2 regions of the Streptomyces tirandamycinicus genome follow, and region 1 is predicted to be linked to the other one. Evidence: riboswitches for the same ligand, from Rfam matches in the RefSeq annotation. Region 1 holds a riboswitch; the other holds the start of a gene.
What was found. A riboswitch is a leader RNA that binds a small molecule or an ion and turns the genes downstream of it on or off. The one in region 1 is predicted to bind S-adenosylmethionine.
Positions count from the first base shown of each region.

Region 2: linked by a shared signal. The riboswitch ahead of thrC (threonine synthase) and the one ahead of DDW44_RS04030 (aminotransferase class V-fold PLP-dependent enzyme) in region 1 are both predicted to bind S-adenosylmethionine.

Region 1 covers NZ_CP029188.1:925,893-932,592, reverse strand. The annotation lists gene qcrB (cytochrome bc1 complex cytochrome b subunit) at 1-961, shown strand, start outside; gene trpD (anthranilate phosphoribosyltransferase) at 1,116-2,201, shown strand; SAM riboswitch class IV at 2,276-2,393, shown strand; gene DDW44_RS04030 (aminotransferase class V-fold PLP-dependent enzyme) at 2,674-4,221, shown strand; gene DDW44_RS04025 (Lrp/AsnC family transcriptional regulator) at 4,443-4,724, opposite strand; gene DDW44_RS04020 (rhomboid family intramembrane serine protease) at 4,721-5,446, opposite strand; gene DDW44_RS04015 (hypothetical protein) at 5,584-5,826, shown strand; gene DDW44_RS04010 (NYN domain-containing protein) at 5,870-6,700, shown strand, end outside.
Region 2 covers NZ_CP029188.1:3,126,026-3,132,725, forward strand. The annotation lists gene groL (chaperonin GroEL) at 1-100, opposite strand, end outside; gene DDW44_RS13770 (cold-shock protein) at 741-944, opposite strand; gene DDW44_RS13775 (MoaD/ThiS family protein) at 1,385-1,660, opposite strand; gene thrC (threonine synthase) at 1,657-2,949, opposite strand; SAM riboswitch class I at 2,967-3,113, opposite strand; gene DDW44_RS13785 (glucosyl-3-phosphoglycerate synthase) at 3,249-4,208, shown strand; gene DDW44_RS13790 (DUF7927 domain-containing protein) at 4,298-5,224, shown strand; gene DDW44_RS13795 (alpha,alpha-trehalose-phosphate synthase (UDP-forming)) at 5,703-6,700, shown strand, end outside.

The DNA of each region.
Region 1 (6,700 bases):
CATGCTCGGTCTGCTCGTGGCGCACCTGATCCTGGTCTTCTACCACAAGCACACGCAGTTCGCGGGTCCCGGCCGGACCAACAAGAACGTCGTCGGCATGCCGCTGCTGCCGATCTACATGGCCAAGGCGGGCGGCTTCTTCTTCCTGGTCTTCGGCATCATCACGGTCATCTCGGCGATCGCCACGATCAACCCGATCTGGGCGCTCGGCCCCTACCGGCCGGACCAGGTGTCGACCAACGCGCAGCCCGACTGGTACATGGGCTTCTCCGAGGGCCTGATCCGCGTCATGCCGGGCTGGGAGATCAACCTGTGGGGCCACACCCTGGTCCTGGGCGTCTTCATCCCGCTGGTGATCTTCCCGCTGGTGCTGGCGTCGATCGCGGTCTACCCGTTCATCGAGTCCTGGGTCACCGGGGACAAGCGCGAGCACCACATCCTGGACCGCCCGCGCAACGCCCCGACCCGCACCGCCTTCGGTGTGGCCTGGCTGACGTGGTACTTCGTCCTGCTGGTCGGTGGCGGAAACGACCTCTGGGCGACCCACTTCAACCTGTCCATCAACGCCATCACCTGGTTCGTCCGGATCTTCTTCTTCGCCGGACCGGTCCTGGCCTTCATCATCACCAAGCGGATCTGCATGGGTCTGCAGCGGCGCGACAAGGACAAGGTGCTGCACGGACGCGAGTCCGGCATCATCAAGCGCCTGCCGCACGGTGAGTTCGTCGAGGTCCACGAGCCGCTGACGCAGGAGGCCCTGCACACGCTCACCTCGCACTACCAGTACACCCCGGCCGAGGTCGGCCCGACGGTCGACGAGAACGGTGTGGAGCGGAAGGTGTCGCGCACCGAGCGGCTCCGGGCACGTCTCAGCAAGGCGTACTACGGCAAGGACAACCAGGTCGCGAAGCCGACCGTCGAGGAGTACAAGGAGATCACGAGCGGCCACGGCCACCACTGATCCCCCGCGCTGATCGCGGCGACCGCCACCGCCGGGGCAGCCCCGGCGACCGCCGTACGAAGAGCCCCGTCCATCCCCTGGACGGGGCTCTTCGCCGTCCCGCCGGCCGATAGGGTGGGAGGCATTCCCATCCGCACCGGACCCAGGAGGGACCATGAGCGCTGTGACCCCCGCAGACGGGGGTGCCCCCGGCGAAGCGCGATCCACCGCGGCGGGCCTCTCCTGGCCCGTGGTTCTGGACTCCCTGCTGTACGGGCGCGACCAGAGCGCGGAGGCGACCGCCTGGGCCATGGACCGGATCCTGCGCGGCGAGGCGACCGACGCGCAGATCGCCGGGTTCGCGGTGGCGCTGCGCGCCAAGGGCGAGACCGTCGAGGAGATCTCCGGGCTCGTGCGGACGATGTACGAGCACGCCCGGACGATCGAGGTGCCCGGGGAGACCGTCGACATCGTGGGCACGGGCGGCGACGGCGCCAGGACCGTGAACATCTCCACCATGTCCGCGATCGTCGTGGCCGGCACCGGCGCGAAGGTGGTCAAGCACGGCAACCGGGCCGCGTCGAGCGCGAGCGGGGCGTCGGACGTCCTGGAGAAGCTCGGCGTCAATCTGGAGCTGACGCCGGAGCGGGTCGCGGCGGTCGCCGGCGAGGCGGGGATCACCTTCTGCTTCGCGGTGAAGTTCCACCCGGCGCTGCGGCACGTCGCGGCGGCCCGCAAGGAGCTCGGCATCCGCACCACGTTCAACTTCCTCGGGCCGCTGACCAACCCGGCCCGGGTGAGGGCCCAGGCCACGGGTGTCGCGGACGCCCGGATGGCCCCGATCATGGCCGGTGTGCTCGCCGCGCGCGGCTCCAGCGCGCTGGTCTTCCGCGGCGACGACGGCCTGGACGAGCTCACCACGACGGCGACCTCGCGGGTGTGGGTCGTCCGGGACGGCGCCGTGCGCGAGGAGTCCTTCGACCCCCGGGACGTGGGCGTCGAACTGGTCCCGGTCGAGGCGCTGCGCGGCGCGGACGCCTCGTACAACGCCGATGTCGCCCGCCGGCTGCTCGCCGGGGAGGGCGGGCCGGTACGGGACGCGGTCCTGCTGAACTCGGCGGCGGCGCTGGCCGCGCTCGGGAACGGCGAGGGCGATCTCGTCGAGCAGTTGCGGGCCGGCATGGCGCGGGCCGCGGAGTCCATCGACTCGGGCGCGGCCAGGCGTGCGCTGGACCGGTGGGTGGCGGCGAGCCACGCGTGACGTGCGGCGGGGCGCGGTCCGGATGGCGGACCGCGCCTTGCGCGCCGCGGCACCTGTGGCAGGATGCTTCCCAAGGTCATGAGTGACAGCGACTACGGCCCCGGCCCGCTGTCCGGCAACCCTCCGTCCGTGGCGGGGTGCCCCGGGTGAAGACCAGGCCGCAGGCAGCGAGGTCTGCGGCAAGCGCGGACCCCGCGGACATCGGTGAATGTCGCATCCCTGGGGTCCTGGTCCTCGAGGGAGCTGTCTCGTGAGCAAGCGAATGCGTTAGGCCACGTCCGTGAGCGCCGCCGGCCCGTAGGGCGGGCGGGACGCCGCGGACACGGCCCCGGGCCGTCGGCCCTTCCCCCTCCGCACGCCGCCCGGGCGTGCGTCGAGGCAACACCCGTACGCGGAGCGGCCGCCCCGTGCCGCCGTCGCGCCGTGCGGGTTCCCCACGCCAGCTCGCCCCTACTCGCCGGGAGACACCGCCATGTCCGTGCGCCTCCACACCACCGAGATCGCCGCCACCGCCACCGCCACCGCCACGTTCACCTCGGCCCCTGCCCCTGCCTCCGGCACGTCGTCGGCGGCGCCGACCGCCGCCGCCGAGGTGCCGCGCCGCGGCGCCCCGCTGCCGGTCCTCGGCCGGGACGTCACCGTCCCGCTCGTGACCGGCGGTGAAGTCACCTACGCCGCACTCGACTACGCGGCCAGCGCCCCGGCCCTGCAGCGGGTGTGGGACGACGTCGCCGCGTACGCCCCGTACTACGGCAGCGTCCACCGCGGTGCCGGGTACCTCTCGCAGCTGTCCACCGACCTGTTCGAGAGCAGCAGGGCCACCGTCCACGCGTTCCTGGACTGCCGCGAGGACGACCAGGTCGTGTTCACCCGGTCGACGACCGACTCGCTGAACCTGCTGGCCGGCGCGCTCCCCGACGGCTGCGAGGTCTTCGTCTTCGAGACCGAGCACCACGCCTCCCTGCTGCCCTGGACGAACGCGCGCGTGACGTACCTGGACGCCCCGCGCACCCCGCAGCAGGCGGTCCGGACGCTGGAGTCGGCGCTCGCCGGCCGGGACCTCAGCGTCCCCGCCCTGGTCTGTGTGACCGGCGCGTCCAACGTGACCGGCGAGCTGTGGCCGGTACGGGAGCTGGCGGCCGCGTCCCACGCCCACGGTGCGCGGATCGTGCTGGATGCCGCCCAGCTCGTCCCGCACCACCCCGTCTCCGTCCGGGACCTGGATGTCGACTGGGTCGCCTTCTCCGGGCACAAGCTGTACGCGCCGTTCGGGTCGGGGGTGCTCGCCGGGCGGACGGACTGGCTGCGGGACGCCGAGCCGTACCTCGCGGGCGGCGGTGCCTCGCGGACGGTCGCACGCCGCGCCGACGGCGGTGTGGACGTCGAGTGGCACACCAGCGCCGCCCGCCACGAGGCCGGCTCGCCGAACGTCATCGGCGTCTACGCGATCGCCTCCGCCTGCAGGGCGCTGACGGAGGCCGGGTTCGACGCCCTCGTCGACCGTGAGCGGCACCTCGTCGAGAAGGTCCTCACCGGGCTCGCCGAGGTGCCCGGGGTCAGGGTGCTGTCGCTGTTCGGCGGCGACACCCCCGCGCGCTCGGAAGGCGACACTCGCGCGCGTGCCGCCGCGGGGACCGCCGGCCGGGTCGGCGTCGTCTCCTTCGTCGTGGACGGCTGGAACAGCTCGCACCTCGCCGCCGCGCTGTCGGCCGAGTACGGCATCGGGGTGCGCGACGGGCTCTTCTGCGCCCACCCGCTGGTGCGGACGCTGCTGGGCGGCGACCCGGGGCAGCCCGGCGAGTGCGGTGCCCCGGAGGCCGTGCCGGGCGAGCGCGGTGAGGCGGCGGCGCCCGCGGCGGAAGGCGCCGGGAGGCCGCTGAACGCGATCCGGGTCAGCTTCGGTGCCGGTACGCCGGACGAGCACGTGGAGCGGTTCGTGCGCGCGGTCAAGGAGCTGGTGCGCGACGGTGCGCGGTGGAGCTACCGCACCGAGGACGGGCGCTGCGTGCCCGCCGTGTGAGCGGCGCGGGGCGGCGGCGCGCGGGGGCGCCCGGTCCTCCGGCCTGACGGGCCCACCGGCGGGTGGCCGGGAGCTCGGGAGGCCCGGGTGGGCCGTCCACGGGGCCGGGCCCACCGGCCGCTCGACCGGCCGGGGGCGCTGTGGGCCGGGCCGCGCCGCGGCCCGTTCGGCGTCCGGTCCGTTCGGCGCCCGGCCCCCTCGGCGTCCGGGCCGCCTCCGGCCTACGCGTCGAGCCCGATCGCGAACGCCGCCTCCAGGTCGTGCTGGGAGTACGTACGGAACGCGACATGCGTGTCGGTCGCCTCGACGCCCGGGATCTTGCTGATCCGGCCCGGGATCACATCGGCCAGGTCGTCGTGCTTCGCGACCCGGACCATCGCGATCAGGTCGTATGTGCCGGTGACCGAGAAGACCTCGCTGACGCTGTCCAGGGAGGCGATCGACTCGGCGATCTCGGGGATGCGGTCCACGCTGGTCTTGATGAGCACGATCGCGGTGATCACGGCTGTCCTTCTCCCTCGGTGGCCGCTGCTTGGGCCTTCACTCTAGCGGCCTGCCGGAAGCGGCCCCACGCGTAGAGGAAGCCGATCCCGAAGCCCACCAGATGCGCCAGATAGGCCACCCCGGGGCCCGAGGACGAGCTCTGCGCCTCCGCCAGCCACTGCAGCACGAACCAGAAGACCAGCACGATCCAGGCGGGGAAGCGCAGCGGCAGGAAGAACAGGAAGGGATAGAGGCTTGTCACCCGCGTCCTCGGGAAGAGGCAGAGAAAGGCGCCCAGCACGCCCGAGATCGCTCCGGACGCCCCGACGAGGGTGTGGCCGGACTCCGCGTTGGCCGCCGCGTAGGCGAGGAGTGCCAGATAGCCGCAGCCCAGATAGAAGAGCGCGAACTCCAGGTGGCCCATGCGTTCCTCGACCATGGCGCCGAAGACGTGGAGGAAGAGCATGTTGCCGAGCAGGTGCAGCCAGCTGCCGTGCACGAAGAGCGCGGTCAGCGGGGTGAGCAGGGCGCGCGGGGAGCCCTGCAGCAGCTCGCTCGGGATCACGCCCCAGCGCTCGAAGTGGGCGGTCTGGGCGGTGAGCAGGGTGCCTCCGGTGCCGTAGGAGGCGTTGAGTCCGGACACCGGACCGACGAGGAACAGGAGGCAGCACAGGCCGATCGCTCCGTAGGTCACCACCGGGCCGGTCGTCAGGCCCCGTACCGCCGTCCACCGATCGGTCATGCCCAGAGCATGGCGCACCGGGACCGGAGCGGGCGGGCCGCCTCGCCGTGTCACGGCGGACCCGTCAGGTCGTAGGGTTACGGGCAGTACGCACGCGGAGACGCACGAGAAGACGCACGAGAAGCGAGGACGGCTCGATGACGACGGTACCCATGCCGACGGACACCACACGATGGCGCTGCACCCTGTGCGGCAACCTGACGCGTTTCGACGTGACCCGGTCCTCCCGGGCCGTCGAGTACGTGCATCTGGATCTCGCGGGGGAGCCCAAGGTGGAGGAACGCGAGGTGGTGAGTGAGACCATCGAGTCGGTCCGCTGCCGCTGGTGCAACGCCGTGGACCAGATCGAACTGGTGGACAGGCCGGGCGGCGGCTCCTGAGGGAGCCGAGCGGACCCGCGGGAAGACAGTGGGGTGACCGATCGTGGAGCAGCCCGAGAGCGGCGCCGGGCCGGCCGGTGCCGGCGACGCCGCCGAGGCGCTCGACCGCCCGCTGCCGGAAGGCGTGCGGCGACGGGTCGTCGCACTGGTCTCGGACGCCTTCGGCGGGCTGACCGTCACCGAACTCCCGGCCCAGTTGCGGCAGTACGCCCGATTCACCCCGTCCCGGCGGGCGAAGTACGCGGGCAACGCGATGGCCGCGGCCCTGGAGGGCGACCCCGTCTTCCGGCAGCGCATCGCCGAACGGCTCCGCGATTCCCAGCCCGAGCTGGCGGACGCCCTGGAGTCGGGGACACCGCCCGCCGCCGCCGACCCCGTCGACGTGGCGGCGGCGGCCTTCGTGCTGCGTCCGGCGGGCTGGGTCAAGCTGGTGGCCGCCGCCGGTGAGGAGGCCCAGCGCGCGGACGCCGAGCGCGCGGACGAGGAGAGCCGGCGGGAGCTGCAGCGGCTCCGCGAGGAACTGGACCGGCTGAAGGCGCAGCACAAGGCCGAGACCGAGCGGCTGCGCACCGAGCTGGACGCGGTCCGCAAGGAGTCGGACGCGCTGCACCGCAAGCTGCGCAGCGCCCACAGCGACATCAAGCGCGCCGAGGCGGCCGTGCGCCGCGGCAACGCCGAGAACGAGGGGGCGAGAGCCGAGGCGCACGCCCAGGTGACCGCGGCCGAGAGCGAGGCGCGCCGGCTCAGGGCCAGGCTCGCCGAGGCGGAGTCCGCGGTCGAGGCGAGCCGCAGGGCCGCCCGCGAGGGCCGGTCGATCGAGGACATGCGGGTACGGCTGCTGCTGGACACCGTGCTGGACGCGGCCTCCGGGCTG
Region 2 (6,700 bases), 2.2 Mb from region 1:
CCTTGGGGCCAAGGGTGACCTTGACGGCGTCGGCGAGCTGGTTCATCCCGCGCTCGAGACCGCGCCGTGCCTCCTCGTCGAACGCGATGATCTTGGCCATGTGAAGTGGTCCTCCCGGACTGGGGTGGATGCTCCGGACCGCGCTGGTGCCCGCGACGGACGGCCTGCGTGCCTTGTGGTTCCTTGCCCCACCCGGCCTGCGGACCTCACCGACCCGGTCCTTCGTTGTCACTCTCACTCGTAGAGTGCTAACGCCAATGATTAGCACTCGGACCCGGCGAGTGCAAGACGCGACCGCGACTCGGGCTCCCGCCCGGGGACCGCACCAGGTGAGCCGCGGGGGGCGCGCGGCGCGTCCACCCCGAGCACGGGGCGCCGCATCCGCCCCCACGGACACGGGAAGCCGCCGGGCCGCTATGCCCACTTCCGACCCCGGGCGGCGGGTCCACCCCCACGGACAGGGAAGGCCGCCGGCTCGCCGCTATGTCCACTTCCGGCCCGGGCACCGCGGCCGCCCCCGGCGCGCCGCCGGGTGCTCTTCGCCGGGGCGACGCCCCCCGCGCCCACCCGCACGCGCCGGTACGCGCACACCGGTACGGGCACGCCGGTACGCCCGCGTCCCCGCCCGGCTCCGCCCCGCCCGGCTCCGCCCCGCGCGGCGGCGCGCGGCCCCATCGCACGGCGGAGGGTCCGCGCCCCTGGCACGGACCCTCCGTCACGTTGCTGCAGTCAGTCGGCGCTCAGCCGGCTACGCGGACCATGTCCGCCTGCGGCCCCTTCTGGCCCTGCGAGATCTCGAACTCGACTCGCTGCCCCTCCTCCAGGGTGCGGTACCCGTCCATCTGGATCGCGCTGTAGTGGACGAAAACATCCGCACCACCGTCGACCGCGATGAAGCCATACCCCTTCTCCGCGTTGAACCACTTGACGGTGCCCTGAGCCATGCCTAACTCCCCTATTACTGGCCCTTGCACAGGACCGCACTTCGCGGACCCGGGTCAGACCTCACCCAGCGGTTTCCCAGTGCCCGGAGGGGCATCAGGACGACCCATGGGCGTGCGCCGGAACGCGTCGACCGCGGCTGAATGTATCTGTCCAACTGCCGTCTGCAACAGGTCAATCGGACGAGAATTCCGGGCAGGACCGAAAGGACGAATCAGGAGAAGTACCGGCATTCCCGGGCAAGTCGGGCCGGGCAAAGCGCACTTACTGCGCATAATGCTCGAATACTTTGGCTGTTTCTTGTCGTGCGCGAAGGCGTTCTCATATGCGCCTGGCACACGCAGCGGAGGGGGCTTCCCCAACTCTATCGCGCTCAACCATGCAGAAAGGCCCCCTCCGCAGAGCTTGCGGAGGGGGCTCTTCTGCTGACTCTGCGTGGCGATCAGCCGCCGGCCACCGCGGGGATGATCGACACACCGGCGCCGTCCGGCGTCGCCGTCTCCAGGCCCTGCTCGAAGCGCACGTCGTCGTCGTTGACGTACACGTTCACGAAGCGGCGGAGCCGGCCCTGGTCGTCCAGGACCCGGGCCGCGATGCCCGTGTGGTTCTTCTCCAGGTCGGCGATGACCTCGGCGAGGGTGGCTCCCTCGGCCGGGACCTCGGCCTGCCCTGCGGTGTAGGTGCGGAGGATGGTGGGGATGCGGACGTTGACGCTCATGCGAGGCCAGCCTCTCGGAAGGAGTCCAGGTTGGGGCGGATGACTGCGGACATACCCGTGGTCGGGGCCACCGCGTCGAGGGTCTTGAGGCCGTCACCCGTGTTGACGACCACCGTGGTGAGGGCCGGGTCGATCACCCCGGCCTCGATCAGCTTCTTCGCCACGCCGAGGGTCGTGCCGCCCGCGGTCTCGGTGAAGATGCCCTCGGTGCGGGCCAGCAGCTTGATCGCGTCCACGATCTCCGCGTCGGTGACGTCCTCCACGGCGCCGCCGGTGCGCCGGCAGATGTCCAGCACATAGGGGCCGTCCGCCGGGTTGCCGATCGCCAGGGACTTGGCGATGGTGTCCGGCTTCTGCGGCCTGACCACGTCGTGGCCGGCCTTGAAGGCGGCGGACACGGGGGAGCATCCCTCGGCCTGGGCGCCGAAGATCCGGTAGGGCCGGTCCTCCACCAGGCCCAGCTTGATCAGCTCCTGGAGCCCCTTGTCGATCTTGGTGAGCTGGGAGCCGGAGGCGATGGGAATGACGATCTGGTCCGGCAGCCGCCAGCCGAGCTGCTCGCAGATCTCGTACGCCAGCGTCTTGGAGCCCTCGGCGTAGTACGGACGGAGATTGACGTTGACGAAGCCCCACCCCTCGCCCGCCGGGTCGCCGATGAGCTCGGAGCAGAAGCGGTTGACGTCGTCGTAGTTGCCCTCGATGCCGACCAGCTCGCCGCCGTAGACGGCGGCCATCACGACCTTGCCCTGCTCCAGGTCGTGCGGGATGAACACGCAGGAGCGGAAACCGGCACGGGCGGCCGCGGCGCCGACCGCGCCGGCCAGGTTGCCCGTGGAGGAGCAGGAGAGCGTCGTGAAGCCGAAGGCGCGGGCGGCCTCGATCGCCTGGGCGACGACCCGGTCCTTGAAGGAGTGGGTCGGGTTGCCGGAGTCGTCCTTGACCCAGAGTCCGCCGGTGACGCCGAGCTCACGGGCGAGGTTGTCGGCCGGGACGAGCTGGGTGAAGCCCGGGTTCAGGTTCGGCTTGCCCGCCACGTCCGCGGGCACGGGAAGCAGCGGCGCGTAGCGCCAGATGTTGTCCGGACCGCTCTCGATCCGCTTGCGCAGCTCCTCTGGATCGCCGCTCGGCAGGTCGTACGCGACCTCGAGCGGCCCGAAACACGCCTCACAGGCGAAGATCGGACCGAGGGCGAAACGCTCACCGCACTCGCGGCAGGAGAGCCCGGAGGCGGGACCCAGGTCGACGGTGTCGGCAGAATCGGAAGTGGTGGCGACGGTCTGCACAGCCATGGAGGCGAGGCCCTTTCTCCTCATCTTCCCCGCGGCGCATCTCGCCGCGAGACGGAATTGGCACCTTCCCTAGCCGTGAGCCTCGGCCGCGACGCGCGGCGAGATCGGCTGGAGGGTTGCCGGGGCTTCAACGGGCCGTGTCCCTCTGCCCCTCTGGATGAGCGGTATTCGATTGTGTCCGCGCGGCGACGGTGTCCGCGCGGTGACCCCGACATGCATCGGCGGTCCGCGTTGTTCAAGACTGTAACCGAACCCCCGGACGCTTGAGACGGTCGTCCGATCCGCGAGATGGAGATCACGTGCTGGAAGAGGTGGAGCGCTGGCTGGCCCGGCGGTCCTGGTCGGTGGCGGACCGCCCACTGGGCCGGCTGCTGTCCGCCAAGCAGGGCACCACGGTCAGCGTGGTGCTCCCCGCGCTGAACGAGGAGGCGACGGTCGGGGAGATCGTCGCCGTGATCCGGCGGGAACTGATGACCGGCGCGGTGCCGCTCGTCGACGAGCTGGTCGTCGTCGACTCGGGGTCGACGGACCGCACCGCCGAGGTGGCGGCCCGGGCCGGCGCCCGGGTGGTGCACCGGGACGCGATACTCCCGCGCGTCCCGGCCGTGCCCGGCAAGGGCGAGGTGCTGTGGCGCTCCCTGCTGGCGACCGCCGGTGACGTCGTCTGCTTCGTGGACGCCGACCTGAGGGAGTTCTCCGCCGACTTCGTCTCCGGGATCGTCGGCCCGCTGCTGACCGACCCCGAGGTGCAGTTCGTCAAGGCGATGTACGACCGGCCGCTCGGCGGCGCGCCCGGCCAGGGCGGCAGGGTGACCGAACTGGTGGCGCGGCCGCTGCTCAATCTGCACTGGCCGCAGCTCGCCGGATTCGTCCAGCCCCTCGGCGGGGAGTACGCGGCGCGGCGCTCGCTCCTGGAGCGGCTGCCGTTCCCGGTCGGCTACGGGGTGGAGCTCGGCCTGCTGGTGGACGCGCTGCACACGGTGGGACTCGACGCGCTGGCGCAGGTGGACGTGGGCGTACGGGTGCACCGCCACCAGGACGGCCAGGCACTGGGCCGGATGGCGGCGGCCATCTACCGCACCGCCCAGCTGCGCCTCTCGCGCGGTCACCTGGTCCGCCCGGCGCTGACCCAGTTCGAGCGCGGCGAGGGCGGGTTCGTGCCGCGGACGCACGCGGTGGACACGGAGGAGCGGCCACCGATGGGGGACGTCGCCGAGTACGCGGCCCGGGCGGGACGGCGCAACACGGGCGCGGCGTAACACGGCCCAGCCGGGATGATTGCCTACATTTCGGACTTATGGGCAATGTGAGATCACAGGGCGCTCGGGTCTCCCGTCCGGTCAGGGCCGTGCCCGGACTGGACCGGACGAGGGGCCGCGGACGCAGCAGAGGCAATCGGTCCCGGCTCCTCGGGGCCCTGGCGGTCGCCGCGGGTACCGCGGCCGCCACGACGGGCTTCGCGCCGGCGGCTCCCGCCCTGACGGCGCCGGCCCCCGATCTGGAGGTCACCAAGTCGGCGTCGGCGACGAGGGTCGCCCTCGGGGACACCCTCACCTTCACCATCAAGGCGACCAACAACGGCGAGCGGGACCTCCCCGACGTGCGCTTCACCGACGATCTCGGTGGCACCCTCGACGACGCCGTCTACGACCGCAACGCCCGGGCCACCCGCGGCCGGGTCGCGTACGACGAACCCGTGCTCTCGTACACGGGTGCCATCCCGGCCGGCATGTCGGCGACCGTCACGTACTCGGTCACCGTCGGCGGCGAGGACGGCGGCGACGGCGGTGACGGCCGGCTCGGCGGCGGCCTGGAGGTCCAGTCCCCGCGGTCCAACTGCGCGGCCGGCACCCGGGACGCCCGGTGCACGGCGGCGCCGGTGGCCGAGGAGGTCGGGGAGCTCGGAGCCCCCCGGACCGGCTTCGGCGACGAGGAGAGCCACGACCACAGCCTCGAACAGGGGCATGAGGACGGCCAGGACGAACCGGCCGCGGACGACGCCGACGGGACGGACGGCGACGGGACGGACGGCGACGGGACGGACGGCGGCGAGGAGGCACCGGGCGTTCCGCCCGCCCCCGGCGGCCCCGGCAGCCCGGCGGGCACCGGGCACGCCGGTGCCCCGGGCCACGACGGCGAGGAGAGGGTCGTCGGCCAGATCGCCGCGGCGGGCCACGACAGCGAGCGCCTCTGGCTGCTGGGTGGAGTGGCCCTGGCGCTCTCGGCCGCCGGCGCGATCGCACTCGCGGCGACGCGCGACCGGGGGAACCAATGACCAGGTGAGCGCACGGCCGGTCCCGGGAGCGGTCCGGGGACGGCACCCGCCGGTCCCGGGCGGGCACACGTCAGGCAGGGTTCCGGGGCCGGCACTCCGACCGTCCCGGGCCCCCACCGGATGGCCCGGGACACGCACGGCCGGGTCCCGGGAGCGGTCCGGGGACGGCATCCGCCGGTCCCGGCCCGGTCCGGGACGACGGCCCCGCGGGCCGGTCCCCGGCGGCCGGTCTCCGGGCTTCGCGACTCGGGCGGGTCGGGGTCCGGCGTGCGGGGCTCGGGGCTTGGGGCTTGGGGCTTGGGGCTTGGGACGGCTGTCCGGATCTCCGGATGTCCGAAGATCCGAGATCCGGCAGTCCGGCAGTCCGGCAGTCCGGCAATCAGGCAATCAGGCAGTCGCGGACCGGCGGACCGGCGGTCTCCGGCCACGGTCTCCGGCCGTACGTTTGAGCGGTTCCAGGAAGGGCTAGGTTCGCGACATGGTCTCTGAGCACGAGCACGCCGCACGAGTTCTCGTCGCCTCCAACCGGGGCCCCGTCTCGTACGCCTTCCGGGAGGACGGCACCCTTGACGCCAGGCGCGGCGGCGGCGGGCTGGTGTCCGGGCTGTCGGCCATCGGCCCCGAGGCGGACGCCCTGTGGGTGTGCTCCGCACTCGGTGACGGCGACCGCGAGGCGGTGCGGCGCGGGATCGGCGAACCGGGCGTGCGGATGCTGGACATCGACGCCGCCGTGCACGCCGACGCGTACAACGGCATCGCGAACTCGGTGCTGTGGTTCGTCCACCACATGCTGTACCAGACACCCCTGGAGCCCGTCTTCGACGCCGAGTTCCGCCGCCAGTGGGTCGCGTACGAGGCGTACAACCAGGCGTTCGCGCAGACCCTCGCCGAGGCGGCGGCCCCGGCCGCGGCCGTGCTGGTGCAGGACTACCACCTCGCCCTCGTCCCGGGCATGCTCCGGGACCTGCGGCCCGATCTGCGCATCGGCCACTTCTCGCACACGCCGTGGGCCCCGCCCGAGTACTTCCGGATGCTCCCGGACGACATCGCCGAGCAGCTGCTGCTCGGGATGCTCGGCGCCAACCGGCTGGGCTTCCTGACCCGGCGCTGGCTCGACGCCTTCCAGAGCTGCTGCCGCCGGGTGCTGACCGACCACGATGTGGACCCGCACTGGCCGAAGGACGGACCGCCCAGCCTTGAGTACCGGCTGCGGGGGCACCGCAGGCGGCGGACCGAACTGGGGGTGCACGGTCTCGGCGCCGACGCGGACTTCCTGCGGGAGCGCTCGCGGCGGACGGACGTGGACGAGCGGATGGCCGCGCTGCGCGAGCAGATCGGCGGCGACGAACGCGGGCCGGGCCGCCGGAAGACGATCGTGCGGGTGGACCGCACCGAGCTGTCGAAGAACATCGTCCGCGGACTCCTCGCGTACCGCACCCTGCTGGACGAGCACTCGGAGTGGCGCGAGCGGGTCGT